Regions from separate parts of the Thalassotalea atypica genome, predicted to be linked through region 1. Evidence: riboswitches for the same ligand, from Rfam matches in the RefSeq annotation. Region 1 holds a riboswitch; each other region holds the start of a gene.
What was found. A riboswitch is a leader RNA that binds a small molecule or an ion and turns the genes downstream of it on or off. The one in region 1 is predicted to bind cyclic di-GMP.

Region 1 (7,604 bases):
ACTACATTAGTTTGTGGCTTTGCACGCATTTATGGCTACCCTGTAGGCATTGTTGCTAACAATGGCATTTTATTCGGCGAATCAGCACAAAAAGGTGCCCACTTTATCGAGCTATGTGCGCAACGCAAAATTCCATTGGTGTTTCTACAAAACATTACCGGCTTTATGGTAGGAAAACAATATGAGTCGGGCGGTATAGCAAAGCACGGCGCCAAAATGGTAACGGCGGTTGCGTGTGCGCAAGTGCCTAAATTTACCGTACTTATTGGTGGTAGTTTTGGAGCTGGTAACTACGGTATGTGTGGACGGTCGTATGACCCAAGATTCTTATTCATGTGGCCAAATGCACGAATTTCAGTGATGGGCGGAGAACAAGCCGCTGGCGTATTAGCGCAGGTGAAAACCGATCAAATGGCTAAACGTGGTGAAACCTGGACAGCGGAAGAAGAAGCCAGCTTTAAGCAGCCTATCATCGACAATTACGAACATCAAGGCCATCCATATTATGCATCGGCACGCTTATGGGATGATGGAGTGATAGACCCTGCTGAAACAAGACAAGTACTAGGTTTGGCCATTTCTGCTTCATTAAATAAGCCAATTGCAGACACGCAATTTGGCGTATTTAGAATGTAGGGGCAAATGATGAACGATTTAGTTATTACTCAAGTTGATAGGCGCGGCGTCGCCACTGTTACCCTGAATAATCCAAACAAACATAATGCATTTGATGACACTATCATTGCTCAATTAACTGAAAGCTTTGAACAAATTGCATCAAACAAATTAGTCAAAGTCATGGTACTTGCCTCAAATGGGAAAAGTTTCTCTGCTGGCGCTGACTTAGGTTGGATGAAACGCATGGCTGGTTATAGCTATGAAGAAAATTTGCGCGATGCGAATGCCCTAGCAAAAATGCTTCATGCGCTAAACTTTATGCCACAGCCCACTATCGCACGTGTTCAAGGCGCTGCATTTGGTGGCGCAGTAGGGCTAGCGAGCTGTTGTGACATTGTGGTTGCCAGTAACAAAGCAAGTTTTTGTCTGAGTGAAGTTAAACTGGGCTTAATCCCAGCGACCATCAGTCCTTATGTTGTTAATGCGATAGGACTTAGAGCATCACGTCGTTACTTCCAAACGGCAGAGAGGTTTTTTGCCGAACAAGCCTCAAAAATAGGGCTAGTTGATGAAGTCGTTCTACCCGAACAGTTAGACAACGAAGTTGAACGCTTCATCCAATGCTTACTCGAGAACGGACCAGAAGCGGTGCAAAGCGCGAAGAAATTAGCGTTTGATGTTGCCTATCAGGAAATTACGCCAACACTAATGAACACCACCTCTGAGCGTATAGCCACCATTCGAGTATCTCCAGAAGGTCAAGAAGGCCTAAGTTCATTTTTCGAGAAACGCTCACCCGCTTGGCAACAGGAGTCAAAGTAGCTTATGTTTTCTAAAATATTAATTGCAAACCGTGGTGAAATTGCTTGCCGCGTCATCAAAACAGCCCGCCAAATGGGTATATTAACCGTCGCCGTTTATTCTGATGCGGATGCAGATTCATTGCACGTGAACATGGCGGATGAAGCGGTATACTTAGGCCCTTCACCATCAAGAGAGAGTTATTTGCTCGGTGAAAAAGTCATTGAAGCTGCGCTTCAAACTGGCGCACAAGCAATACACCCAGGTTACGGTTTTCTGTCTGAAAATGCTGATTTCTGCCGCTTGTGTAGTGACAAAAACATTACCTTTATTGGGCCCCCTGTTGGCGCAATCGAAGCGATGGGCTCAAAGTCTGCCGCTAAAAATATCATGGAAAAAGCAAGCGTACCTTTAGTACCTGGCTATCATGGCGATGACCAATCTGAGGCGGTGTTGAAAAAATCTGCGGATGACATGGGTTACCCCGTTCTACTCAAAGCTACAGCTGGTGGCGGTGGTAAAGGTATGCGCCAAGTATGGGCTGAAAAAGATTTCAGCGCTGAATTGGCAGCAGCCAAACGAGAAGCCAGTTCATCATTCGGTGATGACAGAATGCTAGTTGAAAAATACCTAACTCAACCACGCCACGTTGAAATTCAAGTATTTTGCGACAATCACGACAATGCGGTTTATCTGTTTGAACGAGACTGTTCAGTACAACGTCGCCACCAAAAAGTCATAGAGGAAGCACCGGCGCCAGGCATGAGTGAGGCATTGCGCAAAGAGATGGGTGAATCAGCGATAAAATCTGCAAAAGCGATTGGTTATCAGGGCGCTGGTACAGTGGAATTTTTGTTAGACGTTGATGGCTCATTCTACTTCATGGAAATGAACACTCGACTTCAAGTAGAACACCCTGTCACTGAGCTTATCTCTGGACAAGACTTGGTGGAATGGCAACTGAGAGTTGCTGCGGGCGAAAACCTGCCGAAAACTCAGGATGAATTAGCGATCAAAGGCCACGCTTTCGAAGCACGTATATATGCAGAAGATCCCGACAACGATTTTTTACCTGCCACAGGAAAGCTGTCCTTTTTAGTACCTCCGATAGAAAGTGAATATGTCCGCGTCGACACTGGCGTTCGCCAAGGTGACGACGTCAGTGTGTTTTATGATCCAATGATCGCTAAATTGATCGTATGGGACGAGAACCGTGACAAAGCCTTGCAGCGCCTTAGCAAAGCCTTGGCTGAATATAGAATCAGTGGTGTTACAACCAATATCGATTTCTTGTACAACTTGGCAACATCAAAACCATTTGTAGAGGCCGATTTAGACACAGGGTTTATCGAAAAACATCAAGCCCTTATCTTCCACGAAGATGAACAAGCCCTTCGCAATGAGTTGCCAATGGCAGCTTTGTATTTAGTACTTGCACGTGCTGATCATGCGAAAACAAAAGCAGCAAAAACGAATGACCCCTACTCTCCGTGGAATTCAACGAATTCTTGGCGTCTAAATGAACCTCACATCCATGAACTCACTTTAAGCCACGGTGACAAGCCATATCAAGTGATGATCGAAAATAAGCGTCAGGGCGATGACAGCTTTTATCTAATCAGTGTGGACGGTAAAATATTTGATTGCCAAGGCAATATCACCGGAGATACGTTGTTCTTTACCATTGATGGCTACCGTAGCTGTGCCACCATAGCTAAGAATGAGCAGCAAATTAGTTTATATCGTCCTAATGGCGTATTTAACTTTACTCGTGTATTGCCTGATTTAGGGGATTGTGACGATAAAGCTAGTGAAGGCGGTTTAGCAGCTCCAATGAACGGTACTATGGTCAGTGTACTAGTTAAGGTTGGTGACAAGGTTGAGCAAGATCAACCGTTAGTGATCATGGAAGCGATGAAAATGGAACATACCATTCGCGCTCCTGAAAGTGGCATAGTAACAGAGCTATTTTTCGGTGAAGGCGATATGGTTGACGGCGGTGCAGAGCTGTTGGCCTTTGAAGCGGAGAAAAACGCATGAACAAGCTCCCTTCTTCAGTAAAAATTGTTGAAGTAGGCCCAAGAGACGGCCTACAAAATGAAAAACAGTTTATTGAAGCTATAGATAAAATCGCTTTAATTGATCAGCTCACAAATGCTGGTCTTGGTTATGTTGAAAGTGGTAGTTTTGTGTCGCCAAAATGGGTACCACAAATGTCAACTTCAGCTGATGTTTTTGCTGGGATCACACAAGGCAATAATGTTACTTATGCAGCGCTAACGCCAAACATGAAAGGCTTTGAAGCAGCTTTAGCAGCCGGTGTCAAAGAAGTCGCCATTTTTGGCGCCGCATCTGAGTCGTTCAGTCAGAAAAATATCAACTGCTCGATTGATGAAAGCCTTGAGCGTTTTCTTCCCATTATGAATGCTGCAAAAGCGAATAATATCAAGGTACGTGGTTATGTCTCATGTGTGGTCGGTTGCCCCTATGAAGGAGAGATATCTCCTGAAAAAGTGGCCGACGTTGCGGAAAAGCTATTCAACATGGGTTGCTATGAAATATCCCTTGGAGACACCATTGGCGTAGGTACACCAACGAGCGTACAGAAAATGTTACATGCGGTTAGCACTAAAGTACCGGTTGAAAAACTGGCCGTACACTTTCATGATACGTACGGACAAGCGTTAACTAACATTTACACTGCTTTAAGCATGGGTATCGCCGTTGTTGACAGTGCAGTTGCTGGTTTAGGTGGTTGTCCTTATGCTAAAGGAGCTTCAGGCAATGTGGCTACTGAAGATGTCATCTATTTACTAAATGGATTAAACATAGAGACAGGTGTTGATTTAGACAAGTTACTCGCCGCTGGGTGGTTCATCAGCGACATATTAGGCAAGGTGCCAGTGTCGAAAGTATCTAATGCATATCGTGCACAACAAGCAAAATAATCGCCCTTGCGTTTCACAATGAAAGCAAGTTCACAAGAGCAAGAATAGAGGAGTTTACAATGGCAGGGTTCGACAAAGTCGTATCAAGTTATGAAGAAGCAATGGCTGGCTTAGAAGATAACATGACCGTTATCGCTGGTGGATTTGGCTTATGCGGTATTCCCGAGAATTTGATCGCAGAAATAAAACATAAAGGCACAAAAGGGTTAACTGTTGTGTCAAATAACTGTGGTGTGGATGACTTTGGCTTAGGTGTGCTTTTACCAAATCGTCAGATAAAGAAAATCGTTGCTTCGTATGTTGGAGAAAACGCTGAGTTTGAACGTCAAATGATGAGTGGTGAATTAGAGGTCGAGCTAACACCACAAGGCACATTAGCTGAAAAAATGCGTGCTGGTGGTGCCGGAATTCCCGCGTTCTTCACAGCAACTGGCTTTGGCACTCCCGTTGCAGAAGGAAAAGAAGAGCGTGAGTTTAATAATCGTCAGTACATTTTGGAAGAATCTATTAAAGGTGATTTTGCCATTGTTAAAGCATGGAAAGCAGACCGATACGGTAACCTAGTATTTCGCAAAACGGCACGTAACTTTAATCCGATGGCAGCAACCGCAGGAAAAATTACAGTTGTTGAAGTTGAAGAAATAGTAGAGCCTGGCGAGTTGGATCCAGATCAAATTCATACACCTGGCATTTACGTTAATCGCCTTATACAAGGTACCTTCGAAAAACGTATAGAACAACGTACTATAAAAACAGCATAACTGCGCAAAGGAGAACATGATGGCTTTATCTCGCGAGCAAATCGCAATGCGCGTTGCGCAAGAATTACAAGACGGTTACTACGTTAACTTAGGTATAGGTATTCCGACACTGGTTGCCAACTATGTGCCAGAAGGCATGGAAGTGATGCTGCAATCAGAAAATGGCTTACTGGGTATGGGGCAGTTTCCAACTGAGCAAGAGCTTGATGCGGATATGATTAACGCAGGTAAGCAAACAGTAACCGCCATTGATGGCGCTTCAATCTTCGATTCAGCAGAGTCTTTCGCGATGATCCGTGGCGGACATGTTGACTTAACGGTACTAGGCGCCTTTGAAGTAGATGTTAACGGTAACATCGCTTCTTATATGATCCCTGGAAAGTTAATTAAAGGGATGGGCGGTGCAATGGATTTAGTTGCAGGTGCTGACAATATTATCGTCACCATGACTCATGCATCAAAGCATGGCGTCTCGAAACTTCTTTCAAAGTGCACTTTGCCATTAACAGGCAAAGGATGTATCAAAAAAGTATTAACAGATCTTGCTTTCATTGAAATCAAAGACGGGAAATTCTTTTTGCTTGAGCGCGCTCCAGGTGTAAGTGTTGAAGAAATTGTAACATTGACGGAAGGCGAACTCGTCATACCAGATCACGTACCAGAGATGACATTCTAATAATAACTTCAAATTTATTAAGAGGCTACGGCCTCTTTTTTTGTTTTTCGCTGTTTTAATAAAGCCATATTCACTAGTTGTTAGCTCACAACAAATCAAAGAATATTTGCATTGTGTTACACTTTCTGTTAATACTAATATTGACAAAGAAAAGGCAAGGCACATGAAAGTGTGCTACGCAAAACCACCGGTCTAAGGATATTTAATATCTATGACAGCGGAGTTACCTCGTTAAAAGGGTACGTCCAGTGGTTTTTTCTTTTTATAACTGTTTAACAAATTTGCTTTAAGGTTATTAAAAATGAAAAAATTATTACTAGCTTCTACCATCACAGCTTTATTTATGACGTCTGTAGTTACTGCACCACAGGCACAAGCAGCAAACATTGCACAAAGTGTTTGCGAGTATGTTGCCGCTGATGACAAAAAACGCATGCGTTCGTTTTTAAAGTCGAACAAATTAAAAATACGTAGTATTTTTGACGGTATTCAATGTAATGGGAAAAACTTGTTAGAATTTGCTTCGGCAAGGGGATCAGTAGAAACAGGCTCTATGATGATTAAAAAATTATCTAAGAAAATTGTGGCAGCTAATCTTTCAACAATTCAAACAGGGTCGCAACCTTTAATAGACGCCGCTAACGCTCGCGTTAGTAGCTAATTATTCTCTGGTAGACGTTAGTTTTAATGTTTTACTAGTTAATAATTCTTATGTCGCTTAAAAAGCCAGCATTCGCTGGCTTTTTTATTATCAATTTTAATCACTTATCGCTCGCACTATTGTATTTCACCCATTAAAATTAACTTTATAACAAATACAAATGCGCTGATATGGCTGGAAAAAAAACTTACAAAGGAAGCAAACAAGGACTTGTACTTACCGGAGGCGGGGCAAGAGCCGCATACCAAGTAGGTGTATTGTCAGCTATCGCACAATTTATACCACGAAATCACGGCATCCCCTTTCCTATTTTGTGTGGTACCTCTGCCGGAGCAATTAATGCAACCGCCTTAGCTTGCTACTCATCCTGTTTCCACTTAGGAGTGAAAAAACTCGAATGGATTTGGAAAAACCTAAAGACACAACATATTTACTACGGTGATCCAGTTAGGGTTTTCGGCTACATTTTTCAAGGAGTGTTAGCCAGTTATCAGGCTGACTATGCGACTAAAACGCCTCATAGCTTACTGAATAATGAACCATTGCGAAAACTCTTTAACCAAGTGATCGACTTTCAACGCATAGATCGAAATATATTACGTGGGTATCTATCTGCGGTATCAGTCACAGCGTCAAGCTATTCTAATGGCGACTCATTAAGCTTTTATCAATCTGAACAGAGCATTGCTCCATGGTTTCGAGCTAAACGTCGAGGTGAGCCCTGTCAGCTCGACAGTGAGCACCTTATGGCATCTTCAGCCATCCCGATGATTTTCCCTTCAGTAAAAATAAAACATCAACATTTTGGCGATGGTTCAATTCATCAACTTTCGCCATTAAGCCCAGCAATTCACTTAGGTGCTGAAAAACTCTTCATTGTAGGAGTAGAACAGCCCAAAGAGCTGATTCATGCAAAAGAGAATAACCCTCACCCACCATCTACTTCCGCTATTGCTGGGCATATGCTTGATTCCGTATTCTCTGATACCTTGCAAAGTGATTTGGAGCGTATGGAAAGGATTAACAAAACCCTATCTTTGATCCCTGACGAATTACACGCCTCACAAGAAGGGTTAAAGCCGATTGAGAGCTTAGTAATAAATCCAAGTCATGATTTCAATGCTATTGCGACGGAATAC
Region 2 (7,604 bases), 1.8 Mb from region 1:
GAGATAGTTGCTCTGATACTTTATGTAGTACTTTGAGTTGAACTTGAAAAATAAGCTAGGTTAAAAGTAGTTTGTTGTAAGTTCAAAATACCATCTTAGAAGAGGAACCTTTGTTTTAACCCATGTATGAGTAGAAGTAAACTTATGCTTATTAAAGCTCTGTTTACACTAATGATTTCATTTTTTCAGCAAGTATTTATCCCCTGGTCTATTGGACAACATATGGCAAAGTCTTCAGCGCTAAACATGGTAAAACCGTATCATTATGTGATTGATTTGACCGACGATGATGAAGACATATTATGGCGTTCAACTAATGATGGCGTGATGGGTGGGAAGTCAAAGGGACAGATAGTGATCAATAACGGTATCTGTATGTTTACGGGTAATCTTTCTATAGAAAACAATGGGGGCTTTAGTTCTATTTACCGAAATCTAGAACCGCTTCCTGTAGGCCTTGATACCATAGAAATATGTGTAGCTGGAGATGGTTTAGTGTATCAACTTAGAGTAATTGTTTACATTAATGGTTACCGATTAGCCTACAAGTATGATTTTCAGACAACCGAAGGCGAAAAAAGTCGCGTATGTATTAAGTTGAATGATTTCAAGGCAACCTTTCGAGGTAGAAGTATTACTGACGCGCCGCAATTAACTTCCGAGCAAATTCGACAAATTGGTTTCTTAGTGACCAATAAAGCCCCTGTTGCTTTCTCATTATCGCTATTTCAAGTAGACATTTACCGCCAATATGAGGTGTAAGTCGATGAATAAAATAAGCCCTAAAGCTTTACTTCACAGTAAGTGGAGTAAAGTTCATATCACCCATAAAGAAAAACACTTTACAGTCACTAAAGTGAAATTTAACGAAAAACAGCAAGTGATACTGTGTGTAATTGAAGCCGTGATCAGCAAAAAAGAATACACGATTAACTGGCGCGACCTAAAGGTCAGTGAAGAATGGGTGATAGGATGGAAATAATCCGCCTTTTTGTTCAGCTTTCATGCATTATCAGTATTTGTAATATTACTTGGTTGTTGTATTAATACTTACCAACTTACCAACTTACCAACTTACCAACTTACCAACTTACCAACTTACCAACTTACCAACTTACCAACTTATCTTCTTCCCTTGCCAGTCGAGGTAACTTAATTGGCCATCAATATCTTTATCATTAACAATATCGAGCAACTGTTGAGCGACAAATTTAGTGGTGAATATCTTGTTATCTGGAACGTTTTTTTGAAATGGTTTTGATAGTTTTGTGTCTGTTGTACCTGGGTGAAAGGCTATAAGTTTTATGTTCTTAGCCCTTCGTGCAAGTTCAATTGCTGCGGTTTTCAACATCATGTTCAAGGCTGCTTTAGAAGCACGATAACTGTACCAACCACCTAAATTATTATCACTAATGCTACCTATACGAGCGCTAAATACGGTTATCTTGCAAGGGTGTTTATGTGTTAATTTTGGCGTTAGATATTTTATCCATAACAAGGGGGTTAATGCATTAATTTTAAGTACAGTTTCAAATGATGCTGCGTTGATGCTTTCTAAGCATTTTTCAGGCTGTAAAACATCATTATGTAAAATACCATGGCAAATGAATACACGAGTAATCGGGCTTTTATTGTTGTTTTCAATGGCGCTAACCGCATGTTCGATTGTTTTTTCGGAATAATCACTTACTTGAATTTTCTGGGCGCCAAGGTAGTTACCGCTGCAATATGTCTCTAGTTTTCGGCTAATTAAAATAAGGTGTTGTTCACCGTGTATCAGAAGCTCCGTACTGATTGCTTGGGCAATGGCACTATTTGCGCCGATGATTAGCGTTCGTTGATTTTTCAAAACATGCTCCTGATTGACATACAGCTGATTCCAACTTAAATACTTTCGCAATAGCACTAGAGATAGGGTGCCTGTACTTTGCTATCAGTAAATAAACCCAATGACTCAGCGTCTTAAGTATTGGCCAGTTTAATGGGGCTACCCAAAAACCTTTACCGACAAGAGTCCATGCTCGATGAGTTACTTCAAGACCGAGTAAAAAATGTCCTTGATAAGTACCATGCAAAATTTGCATTGCGCGATGAATATTAATGCTTGGATATAACTTGCTGAAATTCTTGCTGTGAAGGTTAACAAGCTTGATATTATTATTTTCATCATGCTTTTTTAGATGACTCATTTCAGCGCTACAAAGCGGACAATTACCGTCGTAAAATATAATCAGCATAATGTTCCCAAAGTTAATACTTAATTAAAACCAAAAGATAATCGCTATCATATGTAATAAAACTACTACACTGGTCAGCCAAAACCGCATGCTCATATATTGCCTGTTTAAGGCTTTATCATGCCTAATAGAACGCTCAAATAAGAAGATAAAGAGGTAGCTTGTTGCAAGTATCCATAATGCTAACCAAAAATCAGTGAGCAGTGTAAAACAGGCTATTAAACTGAAAAGGTTACTGATTATTTGCGTTTTGCCTCGCTTTGTTTTTTGGTCAATTCGCCAAAGTGAACCGGCAATAAAACTTAATATAATGGCGCTGTAATAAATAAATGACTGTTTGGCAACAAGCTGTAGCTCAGGGATAAAAAGGCTTATTACCATGCAAGTAAAAAAGGGGAGCAAACCCATATAACCGAGAATTTGCCACAGTTTTACAACATTATTGGTTTTTTTTTCAGGCAACATAAGCATCGCTGCCATCTAGATTGAGCTTTTGTTGAAGCTGGTTAGGTTTAGCGTAACTAAAGATAGCGAAGATCGTTTGATTCTGCTGGCTATTAGTACCTATTAAGTTTGCACTTTTTACACCGAGTAAACTATTAATCAAATGTGCTCTATAGTCAGGTTCCATGCAACGAGTGTCGTCTTTTGTAATGTGTCTCAAATCAATTGCCTTAAAGTTATCGGATGTTAAAAGCTTAACCATATTGATGTTACGAACATAAAGTCACTAAAGATCAATGTGAGTGTTTTTGTTTCTTAACAACGGTGCACAGCTACATGTAAATCCTAAAAACGCTATATGGCGGAATTGTTTGCTATGAAAAGAATAATGGGTATTTTCTTTATGTGAAGGAGAGCTTAAGTGTCTTATTAAAAAGTGTTGACTTAGGTTTTAGTTTATTAAGTGAAATATCAGTAATGACCAAGAAAGAAAAAACACCTATCTTGGTACATCTAGAAACAAAGTAAACAAGTTAAGATTTTAAATAGCTTCTTAACTTATTGAGTGCAGCCACAGAAAAACCCTCATCATAAAAATACAAGATCAGACCGTTTTCATCTAACAGTACAACTCTGGCATTGTTGGGGTTTTCATTCCCGGTAAATTCTTGAACCCTCTCCCCATCTTCATAAACGGTAATAACTCCTTTCCATAGCGCTTTAGGTATACCTTTGCGCATCCCGTTATCAATCATAGTACTGAACATTTTTGGAAATAGTCCTTGAATAGTAGGAATTTCAAAAACATCAATCTTAGTTTCCGTCATGTCTAATGCAATTAACCACCTGTCTATATCAAATTGTGAATTCTGCTTATACCCAACTAGCAATAGCGTAAAGTCACTTTTAAAAAATGCAGGAATATTAATTGTTTCTTGTTCAAGATTTTGCCCACTTACTGAGATAAAGGTTTTTCCAGTAACATTTTGATTTGCATAATTTGTCGCACACCCAGTGACGAGTAAAAGTGAAATAACTAATAATAAAATTCGCATTGATAACATCTCTGTATTTGATAGTTACCCTTAATACGAACTACAAAATATTTAGATCATCGCTATGATTATTATTTAACTTTCCGAATGGTTTACGTTGATGGCTCATGTAAAAATCTAACAAATATGGTTTATTGTGGTAACCAAAAAGGTCTTTATGAATTAATCCCGCAAGGCTAAATTGAGCAGGTGATAGCTAATTGGCGTAAGCTAGTAGCCAGAAAAATGACCAAGAAAGATCAGTCATCAATCTTGGTACATTTATATGGAAGGGATGTGACTCTATTTTTGGCCGGTATACCAATGTTTCAACACCGATTCAGCTGGCTTACCACGAACCGACTGTGAAATATTCGGAAAGCCCTCTTTACTCGGTACTAATGTTTCTGATAGCCAATACCCCGTGTGAATATCAACGCTATTAATTTCAAACGTGTCTTGATCTGCGACTGCTTGCATAATACCTTCAATACCAATTGCTTGTAATGAAAAGTCAGTAACAAAAGAGTTTTGGATACAGGTATCAACAGACCCATCTTCCATCGTTTCACTTGTGCAAAAGCCATCTTCTTTCCAGCCTTTAAGGAAAAAATCATCGCGGCTTTGAACCTGAATATTTAATATAATGGGTAGCTCAATATCTGACTTTCCATGCCAGCATGGCTGATGTATGTCTAAACAATAGATTTGAGTTCTCATGCCTTCAAGCGATTCAAGCGTTTTGGTTTTAACAAGTTCAGGGGTTAAGTTAGCGTTTTCTTCGTCGGTAAATATCGTACTACCATTAACGTTCATGGCATTCACTAAGATACTGTCAATGCGCGAAAAAATTCGTTCATCATTGAACACATAACCGACTTGTCCCCAAACGATTTCACCGTCAAAATTTGCTCTGATGTCATCAATAATTTCGGCAAAACGATCAAGGTAGTAATTCTTTAGTTCATCGGTAGGTATGTTGATATTCATGGCATTCCAATCAGCAGCGATACCTTTTATACCAATTTCTTGCGCGTGTTTCGCTTGAATTATCATGTTATTTTGGTGTGCGTCTAACACTTGTTTTAGTTTTTCCATAGTGAGCGTCTCACCTAAGGAGAGTAAACTCTTAAAATTGACGTCATTAGTAGTAAATTGCCATGCATAATATATCTCAATATCGAGCTTGGCTGCTTGTTCTACAACGTACTCAACGTAGCGTTTAGGGAGGTTATATTCACTCTGAGGTACTACCCAAGGTTCATTTTCACTATTCCAACGCCCATAGTTATAGAGCCATGTTCTTTGTACACCTGAAGCCTTCATTGCTTGCAATGCCTGTAAATACACTAACTTTACGTATTCATCTTGCGTGCAATTCCCTCGTTCGCTTTCAGATAAGCCTCCCCAAAGGAGGTAAGGGGCATAATCTTTAAAGCTGATGCCTCTAGTGATATGGCTAGAGAGTTCGCCGCGCGGTGAAGGTAATTCAAACTTACCAAGATATTCATCTGGATAATCAGCGCTATGAGGGTTGGTGCATGTCGCAATAACTGGTGGGGGTGGCGTGTTTGGCGGGGAAGAATCAGAACTTGAAGAAGAGCCCCCACCACATGCGGATAAAAAAACAGTAAAAACAAAAGTCGAAATAACTCTATTTTGAAAAAACATTTAAGAACCTCAAAAAATATCGTGATGAGACGAAAAACAAGGTTGTAAAAATGTCCATATGAATGCAACCCCACGACCATATGCAATGCACTTAGGTTAGTAGCTTTGCGCCTAATAATTTTCATTAAAAGTTGCCAATTAAAATACAATTCTACTCTAGAGTATCATCAAAAGCTTTTGTTATTTCATTTTAAAAAAGCGTGTTTATATGTGGTAAGTTGTAAAGGTTGTCAGCTAACCGATATCATTATTGCTTATAGTAACCATTTAGCTAGTTGTCTGTTTTTTATGCGTCATCCTTTTTAGTATTAGTTCGTTAGCTTTAAACAGGAGTGCAAATGGGCAACAGTAAACAGAGTCAAAATTATCAAAAAGGAGAGCAAATTCGTCGTGAAGTGATGAGCGATGAATTTGTTGACCGTGCCTTAAATAATGCCACTGAATTTGATCAGCCGTTGCAGGATTTGGTTATGGAAAATGCGTGGGGAAGTACTTGGTGTCGGGATGATTTGCCAATAGATATAAGAAGTTTGGTAACCATTTCGATGTTAATAGCCCTTAAAGCCCCTAACGAATTAAAAGGACATGTGCGAGGTGCACTTCGTAACGGCGTCAGTAAAGAAGAAATTAGGGCGGTGATTATGCACGCAAGTGTTTATTGTGGTTTCCCCGCAGCTATTGAAGCGATGAGAGCTGCGAGAGAAGTTATTGAAATTGAGTAAATCGCTATTTGCCATACTTGTTATCAGCTTCAGTGAGTAAACCTTAACTTGATTTGTCAGATTCGATTAACAGGACTCAATCAAGTCTGACTGTTTCATATGCGCCAAATGCGGAAGTTGGCTACTAAATATAGAAAGACAGCTTTGATACGAAAGCAGACGTTTCACACAGATATAAATAGGCATTGTTTGGCTATAAATATTACGAATTAATCGAATAACTTGACTGGCAAAAATACCACCAAAGCAGTCGTTCACATAATTGATTCAGGCCATTCTATAATAGCTACTCTACAGATTTGACGGCTTTTAAAAGGAGCTTATTAAATTCACTAGGCTTTTCTAGCATAGGAAAATGACCAGTTTCCTCAATGAAATAAATACTGTAATTTTTGATATGTTTTTTGTTTTCTTCTGAGTCAGTCGGCCATAACTTAGCGTTAACGAGTACAACAGGCACGTTGATATCCTTATACACACGATACGATTCTCCACTTATATATTGACTTAGATAGTTGCGAAACTGATTAATCGCAATATCTTTAGGTGCAGATGCCATATCTTCGCTAATCCAATAAAGCATATCTTCCTCTACATTTTTCGGTAAAGCGTCTTTTACAAATGCCCTCATTGCACGTTGAAAGTTATCTTCAAAAGGCTTAGTCATTACGTTTAGCTCTTCTTGCGTGAGTTTCAGTGCGACATTTTGTGAAGTATCAACACCAATAATACCAACTACTTTGTTCGGCATTAGCTTTGCCGCTTCAGCGATTACGCCCCCGCCCATAGAGTGTCCAATTAATATTGCCGAGTTTATGCCTTCTTTCTCAATAACAGCTTTAATATCATTAGCAAAAGAAACCATGGTGTAATCTTCTCGATTGTATGATGAGTTTCCATGACCTGCTAAATCAATAGTGATAACTTGATATTCTTCTGAAAAGTATAAAGTTTGATTTTGCCAAAGCCTACTATCTAAACTCCAACCGTGAATAAATATAAGTGATGTTTTGCCACGACCATTAACACTATATGCAATTTGCTCTTTGTCATTTGATATGGCGATACCAAACCTAGTCACAGGATTTTGCTCGCTAGCATTTACGCTATTTATTGACATAACTACTAGTATTGTCAGAATAAAATGTTTCATATTTTTCTTTACTCCTTTCTTGTCACCCAAAAATAGCTTAACTCACAATCATTAAGTTAAAGTCGGTCTAAAGTAACTATATCTTTGCTAAAATGAACATGTGATAACCAAACTCATCGGCAAATTCTGTACAAATATTGATTTCATTTTTCATATCTTTAAATGCTGTAGAGTTAACCATTTCAGACTCAAGTTCATTTAAGCGTTCGCGTAAAGGGCCATAATAATTTAACCATGCACCTTTGCTTTGAGGGAAATTAGCAATAACTTGATAACCAGCCTTTTCGATTTGTTTAATTCTTGTTTGAACAGTTTGAATGTCAGGGTATTCATGACTCCAAAA
Region 3 (7,604 bases), 1.5 Mb from region 1:
ATCAAGAATTATCCGAGCATGAGAAGCGCATTCGAGAGCTTGAAAAAGAATTGAAGCGCAATCAGCAAGAAGGTGACCTATTAAAGGAAGTCGCCGCGTACTTTGCGGACGAGTTAAAAAATTCTTCAAAACTTAAAATATCCGTTTTAATTTCTTCTTGTGATAAATGAATTGGCTCCCCATTGGTTGACAACATTACGTTTGGGTAAAAAAGAGCTAAACTATCCTATTCCTTCCGTTTTTTTGGCTGAATGAAATGGCAACATATGAAAATAACTGGTTCCAGTGAAAACAATACTTAGTCGGCTAGATGAATATTCTAGGTCTTTCGTTGTGCTTATCTGTTTTTTGGTTACGTTATCTATCGTACTACTAGGATTTTTTGTGAATCATTTTGCAATGATAGAGCCGTTACTTTTAATACCTATCGTAGTCCTTAGCTGGTACGGTAGTCGAGTAGCAGGCATCATATTGTCTGTTTTTATTGTTTCTATAACTTTGTTTATAAATGTAATAGCGATAGACTCGTTCACTTTTTCGGGAGAATCAATTATTTATGTATTATTAAGACTGACCACTTATATTTTAGTATCACTATTAGTTATTAACTATAGACGAGTCCATAATTCAGAGTTTGTTATGGCTAGTACTGACAGTTTAACTGGGCTTTCAAATTCTAGGAGCTTTTATCTAGATTTAGCTAATGAAATTCTCCGTTCAATCAGATATAAGCATGTGTTTTCTCTGTCTTATATCGATATCGATAACTTTAAAAAAATCAATGATTCGATAGGGCATTTAAAGGGGGATGAATTGCTTATTTCTGTAGCGAATTGCTTAGTGTCTAGCTTACGAAAAACAGATATTATCGCTAGATTGGGAGGTGATGAATTTTCAGTCATATTTCCCGAAACTAGCCAAGCAGAAGTAAAAAGTGCATTTGCCAAAGCGAGTGAAGAGCTAAGAACAAAAATGCTTAGCAAAGGATGGAATGTGAGCTTTAGTGTGGGTATTGTCACTTTTGAAACGTTACCTACGGATTTAAAAGAAGCGATGAAAATCGCAGATGAATTAATGTACAGTGTTAAAAATAATAAAAAAAATGATGTTGCCTATGAAATATGGCAAGGAAAACTCAAATAATCTCGAGAAGGGTAAGATATCCCCCGAAATAAGCTTAAGTTTTAAGTTGAGTTTCATTTTTTAATGGTTGTTATACCATTATAGAAATTAATTTTATTCTGTTTTATCCTTAAACTCACACAAATCTTCAATGATACATGAACCACATTTTGGTTTACGGGCAACACAAATATAACGACCATGAAGAATTAGCCAGTGGCGAACATCCACTTTAAATTCTGCAGGTACTACTTTTAAAAGTTTTTGCTTAACTTCTAATACATTTTTCCCCATGGAAAATATAGTGCGATTTGATACGCGGTCGATGTGAGTATCTAACGCTATTGTTGGCCAGCCAAAGATAACCATGGTAGATTTTTATTAAAGCCTAATTTTACTAATCGAAAGCGTTGCTATTAATCGATAAAATAATTTTGATGGCTGCCTTGCCATCAAAGCAGCGATAAAGGCTTTATAATGTATCACTTGACCTCCTTGTGCAGCAGCATTTTTATCCCAAGGCATGAACCAGGTTATATTATTGAAGCGGATTAACTGAACTAAAATAGCTTCTGAATGCTTACAAAAAAATAACAATCATCTAGGTTACACTCTGTTACACTGTCCAACATATTTTTAAGGGCAACCATTAGCAAAAGTTAATGGACGCAAAACTACCAGCCTAAGTGGTTTACATACGGTCGTGGGGTTACAAAATATACGGACATATTTTATATCACATCAATGTAGATCATTTTTACCTAACATTATATGAGGTATAAATGTCTAACATCTTTAAATCTTCAGTCACATTATCTATGTCACTGGCGTTAATACTATCTGGTTGTGGGGGAGGTGGTGGCTCAAGCAGCGCTAACGATGGTGATGGAAGTGCCCCAACTTCTGCGACAGTATCTATATCAGCAAACCCAATGACAGTGATGGTAGAAGAATCTACAACAATCACTTGGTCAAGTGCTAACGCATCATCTTGTACAGCTTCTGGCGCTTGGACTGGCGAAAAGTCATTATCTGGTAGTGAATCCATTGTTATGAATGACTTTGGCGAGCAAACTTTTACACTGACATGCGGAAGTATTGCTGCAAGTACAATTGTTACCGTTAACAGCGATAATTCAGAAGGCTCTTGTGTAAACCCTCATAGCGCAATGGTTTATGAATCATACCTAGGTGACTATGAGTCTCCAATGCCACAAAACTTTTTTAGTGATGAAAGCTATAAAGGGGTTGGCCTTAAGGATTATGGCGTTGAGTGGATTTATAACAATTACAAAGGAAAAGGCGCTAGCTGGATCCGAGACTGTTCAGAAACACAATACATCAAATTAATGTACAGAACGACATTAAAGCGATTAAAAAATCACGGTGTAAACACAGTTTCTATCTATAATTTCGGCTACTGGCAAGATGTTCAAGCCGACTCTTGGTTGGTGGACCATAACTCTAAGCATTTAGATGATTGGGTGATTGAATACATTGTAGAGGAAGGTCAAAAATTAGGCTTGGAGCTTCACTATATTTGGCAGTTCTTAGGACAAGATACAAATCAAAATTGGTTGTTCGACGGGCTACTTGAGACTGGTTATGTCAGAGTAGATATGCCGCTATTAAAGAAAATTATGGATACACATGAAACTCACATGTTGTGGGAAGCAGAACGCCTAGAAACACTCGGCGTAGGTGCTATTTCAGCAGATTGGAGTGCTATGTGGCTATGTTTTCATTGTGGAATAGACGAACATCACACTCAGGAAGAGACAGACGAACTTAAAGATTATTACATGGAAAGAATGGGGGGCATCATTGATAAAATTAAGGAAAGGTTCACTGGAAAAATTTATGTTGGTGATGGTCCTCAATGGAATGATAAGCGTGTATTCGATAAAGTTGACGGCATGATATTACCATTCGGACATCTACTAACAGATGATGAAGTGGCCACTGCTACTGTTGAATTAATAGCAGAGCGGGCGACTCAATTTATTGAAGATACCCATAAACAATGGCGTTGCTTAGATAGCCAACCTTGTTGGTATAATTCAAGTGAAACTATCCCTAAAGTAATTTTTAACTTTTTTGGTCAGAGCCACGCCTCATTTTTATCAACAGGTTGGATTGAAGATGGTTTCTGCACATCAGGAACTATCAATGGTATTACAACTGATTGTGTTCAAAGTGAAGTAAAAACCGATTTTTCTGCACAAGCAATATTTACCGAAGGGTTGTTGCGAGCCGCTGATAATCAACCTTACTTTGATACCTTAGGTACAACTACTGCGACTGGGTATTGGTTATCAGATACCTTGATACCCGATGAGAATCAACGTATCAATACCGTAGAAGGTTTTCCTAATATGTCACAATCGATTAGAGGGAAACCAGCAGAAAAAATTATTAAATATTGGTATACGGGTGAGTTTGAAGCATATGAACCAATGATCATTGATTAATGTTTTAAGCGAACTATCACTTGATTTAAAATGCGTTTTGAAAGCCGCTAATACTTTGATGAACCCTCACAGTGGCACCGGTGAGGGTTTGTCTTTTTAAGTAGAGGCTAAAGGATACTCATAGAAAATTTTTTATGAGGCTACTGTTTATTATTTTTATAAGAAACACCAATACTTTGGCATAATGTCAAACAATTCATCAGAAATGATCGAAGAACAACAATTATTCTGTTTATCCTTAAACTCACACAAATCTTCAATAATACAAACGCCACAACGAGGCTTTCATGCTACACAGGTACAGCGACCATGCAAGTTTAGCCAGTGGTGTACATCTATTTTGAACTCTGCGGGCACAACTTTAAGTAACTTGTTTTCTACTTCTACCACATTTTTACCCATGGTAAATTTAGTACGGTTTGAAACGCGATCAATATGTGTGTCGACTGCGATAGTCGGTCAGCCAAAAGATAATGAAAGTAGGTGCTAAAAGTCTTCTTAGTTGTGTCAATAGCAGACTTAGAAATTATGCCCATACATTTTGTCGAAATCAGGTATACGGGTTTCCCAAATTGGGAGCTTTTCCCCAACCATTTCTTTGAGTGTTTGTATAAATAATTTAGTTTTCATCGGCGCATTTCGGTGAGGGTAGACCGCGTGAAATGTACCATAGTCTATTAAGTTAAGGTGTGTCATTATGGGAACGAGCTTACCATCCAGTATTTCGTTTTCTATCATCTGAGCAGTAGTTACTGCCAGCATATTTCCCGCAAGTGCCGTATTAATCAGCATTTCAACTTCATTGACCCTATAAGTAGGAGTTAACTGAAAATGAGCTTCACTCCCCGAACTATCCATATACTTAAATTTATCAATGACTAGCCCTTGAGCAGAATAAACAACCGCTGGCAGACTTTCCAATTTTGGAACTGTTTTTGGAGTTCCATATTTTTGCAAAAATTCAGGAGATGCGACAATCAACAATCGATTTCTGGCAATTTGTTTAGCAATAAGATTTGACTCTTTCGGCTCACCAATACGAAACCCTATATCAAAACCTTCACCTACAATATCAACCACTCTATCTTCAAGTAGCAACTCTACTCGAATATCTGGGTATAGGGTTTGAAACTTTAATATTGCTTTTTGTACATATTGGCGACCTAACAATGTCGAGCTAGAAATTTTAAGTTCACCTCTTGGCTCACTATGATAGTTTTCAGCTAAACGTTTAGAGTTATTTAGTAAGTCTCTCAATTGTTTTGCTTGGCCGACCATTTCACTCCCTGCAACAGTTAATGACAGCGAACGTGTTGTTCTATTCAATAACTGAACCCCAAGTTCATCTTCAAGCTTTACAATCTGCTTGGAAATAGCAGATCTATTTACGTTTCGGTACTCCGATACCTTTGCAAAACTGCCTAACTCAGAAACTTCTAATAGTAGTAATAGTCTGCTTGCTAGATCCATAAATTCGCTCATTGGTTCCAATAAGGAAACATTATAATTCATTTTTATCTGTTTTTGGATGTCAAAAAGGATATTAAATTAGCTTCATGAACTTGTCGTGAACAATATCGATTTACGAATTCTTAAGCAAAGAGGCAATGACTATGAATAAACTCATCATCACAAAAGAAGCAGGTATCGCAACTGTTTTAATTAAAAACCCGCCTGTTAATATTTTAACTATTGATTTAATTAATGAATTGAACCAGTTTATTTTGTCGTTAAAAGATGAACGTGAAATTAAAGCCGTTGTATTTAAGTCATTTCATGACGCATTTTTTATTGCTCATCTCGATCTTAATGTTATAAATGGAACTCAGGGAGGGCAAGCTGCGTCAATAGAGTTTAATCACATGATTGCAAATATTAAAGCAATGAAGCAGCTTTCAATTGCTATTGTTGACGGTGTTGCTCGTGGTGGAGGCAATGAATTTGTAATGGCATGTGATTTAGCTTACGGCACTGAAAACTCAGCGTTCGCTCAGCCGGAATTATATATAAATATACCTACGGGCGGCCAGGGAGCTGTACAATTTGCTCGCCGATTAGGTAAAGGGAAGGCTCTACAAGCTTTATTAACAGGCGCAGATTTTACAGTTCAACAAGCTGAGCAATTAAACATTATCACTCAATATGTTCCTAAAATTGAGATGAATGAGTTTCTGCAACAGTTATTATTAACGGTTAGCGGTTGGGAAGTACGCGATATCGTAATGTACAAAGAGATCATTACTGCTTCGATTATAGATGAAGATGTTGGCAGTGAATTAGAGTTGAGGTACTTTTTAGAGCGAGCAAAAGAAGAAAAAACTCAAACTATTATCGCAGCCTTTTTAAAACATGGCGGTCAATCAGAGCGTGAAGCAAATGATATTCAAGGGATTTTTGTTGATACAGCCAAAGAGTTATCAAAGTAAGCAATAGGTAATAAAGTTGTGACAATTCCTCTAAGGTAATTGTCACAACTACTACTACTCTATTAACTTAGAACAATCCAATTATTTTTTAATGTCTTTGGATCGCACAAAGTTAACATCAATTATTCAGTCTTATCTTTAAACTCACACAAATCTTCAATAATGCAGGCGCCACAGCGTGGTTTACGAGCCACACAGGTATAACGACCATGTAGAATAAGCCAGTGATGTACATCAACCTTAAACTCTGCGGGCACAACTTTAAGTAACTTGTTTTCTACTTCTACCACATTTTTACCCATGGCAAATTTAGTACGGTTTGAAACGCGATCAATATGTGTGTCGACTGCGATAGTCGGCCAACCAAATGCGGTATTAAGTACTACGTTTGCTGTTTTTCTGCCTACACCCGGTAAGGCTTCTAGTGCTTCGCGGCTTTCTGGTACTTCACCACCATGGAGGTCTACCAACATTTGGCAAGTTTTCATGGTGTTTTCGGCTTTGGTATTAAATAGTCCGATGGTTTTGATGTAAGACTTCAGTCCGTTTAAGCCTAAATCGAGTATTGCTTGCGGGGTATTTGCAACAGGGTAGAGTTTTGCGGTGGCTTTGTTAACGCCAACGTCTGTCGCTTGAGCTGACAGTAATACAGCAATGAGTAATTCAAACGGTGAATCAAAATTTAATTCAGTGGTCGGATTGGGGTTGTCATCGCGTAAACGTGTCAGTATTTCTAAGCGTTTTTCTTTATTCATTGTTATGTTATTTCTATCTATAAAATTTATTGAGCATCAAAATTCACGCGAACACGCTCTATAGATTGTTCTGTTTCTTTTGGCTTACGTTCTGCTGCTTTCTCGTCAATAATATTTTTTATGGCAATCAGAAAGCCCATGGTGATGAAAGCACCTGGAGGCAGTATTGCTAATAAAAATTGGGTGTCCAATTGATATACTTCTAGTCTTAATATACTGGCCCAACTTCCTAGCAGTAAGTCGGCACCATCAAACAGTGTGCCTTGTCCTAAAATTTCACGAATAGCCCCTAGTACAACGAGAACAGCAGTGAAACCAAGCCCCATCATTAAACCATCAAAGCTGGCTTGTTTGACTGGATTTTTCGAGGCATATGCTTCAGCGCGGCCAATTATGGCGCAATTGGTTACAATTAAAGGTAGGAAAATACCAAGCGATTGATACAAACCATAAGTAAATGCATTCATCAACAGTTGAATTAAGGTCACAAAGGCTGCGATGATCAATACAAAGATAGGGATCCGAATTTCTTTAGGTACCCATTGGCGAACAACTGATACCGTAGCGTTAGAGCCTACTAGCACTAACAACGTTGCCAAACCTAAACCTAAAGCATTGGTAAGTGTAGAGGTAACAGCTAACAGTGGACACAAACCTAACAACTGGACTAATCCTGGATTATTTTTCCATAATCCTTCCCAGGCGAGATCTTTATATTCTTGTGTTATTTTCATTGATTTGTCTCACACATATTCGGTTGTTCAAAAAGCGAAGACATATTTTTGTTGAAGAATAATGCTGCTTGTCTCACTGCTTTAACTACGGCCCTA

Region 2: another riboswitch for cyclic di-GMP. It lies ahead of QUE03_RS02070 (glycoside hydrolase family 113 protein); the one in region 1 lies ahead of QUE03_RS13850 (DUF3718 domain-containing protein).
Region 3: another riboswitch for cyclic di-GMP. It lies ahead of QUE03_RS07090 (glycoside hydrolase family 113 protein); the one in region 1 lies ahead of QUE03_RS13850 (DUF3718 domain-containing protein).

Annotation. Positions count from the first base shown of each region.
Region 1 covers NZ_AP027364.1:3,003,375-3,010,978, forward strand. The annotation lists gene QUE03_RS13820 (carboxyl transferase domain-containing protein) at 1-636, shown strand, start outside; gene QUE03_RS13825 (enoyl-CoA hydratase/isomerase family protein) at 643-1,440, shown strand; gene QUE03_RS13830 (acetyl/propionyl/methylcrotonyl-CoA carboxylase subunit alpha) at 1,444-3,459, shown strand; gene QUE03_RS13835 (hydroxymethylglutaryl-CoA lyase) at 3,456-4,367, shown strand; gene QUE03_RS13840 (CoA transferase subunit A) at 4,427-5,128, shown strand; gene QUE03_RS13845 (3-oxoacid CoA-transferase subunit B) at 5,148-5,804, shown strand; cyclic di-GMP riboswitch class I at 5,948-6,035, shown strand; gene QUE03_RS13850 (DUF3718 domain-containing protein) at 6,106-6,465, shown strand; gene QUE03_RS13855 (patatin-like phospholipase family protein) at 6,636-7,604, shown strand, end outside.
Region 2 covers NZ_AP027364.1:431,222-438,825, forward strand. The annotation lists gene QUE03_RS02035 (CIA30 family protein) at 223-762, shown strand; gene QUE03_RS02040 (TIGR02450 family Trp-rich protein) at 767-982, shown strand; gene QUE03_RS02045 (SDR family NAD(P)-dependent oxidoreductase) at 1,115-1,849, opposite strand; gene QUE03_RS02050 (thiol-disulfide oxidoreductase DCC family protein) at 1,812-2,237, opposite strand; gene QUE03_RS02055 (DUF3429 domain-containing protein) at 2,262-2,699, opposite strand; gene QUE03_RS02060 (hypothetical protein) at 2,692-2,901, opposite strand; gene QUE03_RS02065 (hypothetical protein) at 3,215-3,736, opposite strand; gene QUE03_RS02070 (glycoside hydrolase family 113 protein) at 4,019-5,386, opposite strand; cyclic di-GMP riboswitch class I at 5,447-5,532, opposite strand; gene QUE03_RS02075 (carboxymuconolactone decarboxylase family protein) at 5,725-6,108, shown strand; gene QUE03_RS02080 (alpha/beta fold hydrolase) at 6,395-7,261, opposite strand; gene QUE03_RS02085 (MerR family transcriptional regulator) at 7,338-7,604, opposite strand, start outside.
Region 3 covers NZ_AP027364.1:1,527,369-1,534,972, forward strand. The annotation lists partial or broken gene QUE03_RS19635 (transposase) at 1-170, shown strand, start outside; gene QUE03_RS07080 (GGDEF domain-containing protein) at 385-1,143, shown strand; partial or broken gene QUE03_RS07085 (endonuclease III) at 1,237-1,482, opposite strand; cyclic di-GMP riboswitch class I at 1,754-1,839, shown strand; gene QUE03_RS07090 (glycoside hydrolase family 113 protein) at 1,905-3,593, shown strand; partial or broken gene QUE03_RS07095 (endonuclease III) at 3,882-4,052, opposite strand; gene QUE03_RS07100 (LysR family transcriptional regulator) at 4,113-5,063, opposite strand; gene QUE03_RS07105 (enoyl-CoA hydratase/isomerase family protein) at 5,207-6,019, shown strand; gene nth (endonuclease III) at 6,142-6,774, opposite strand; gene QUE03_RS07115 (electron transport complex subunit E) at 6,801-7,508, opposite strand; gene rsxG (electron transport complex subunit RsxG) at 7,505-7,604, opposite strand, start outside.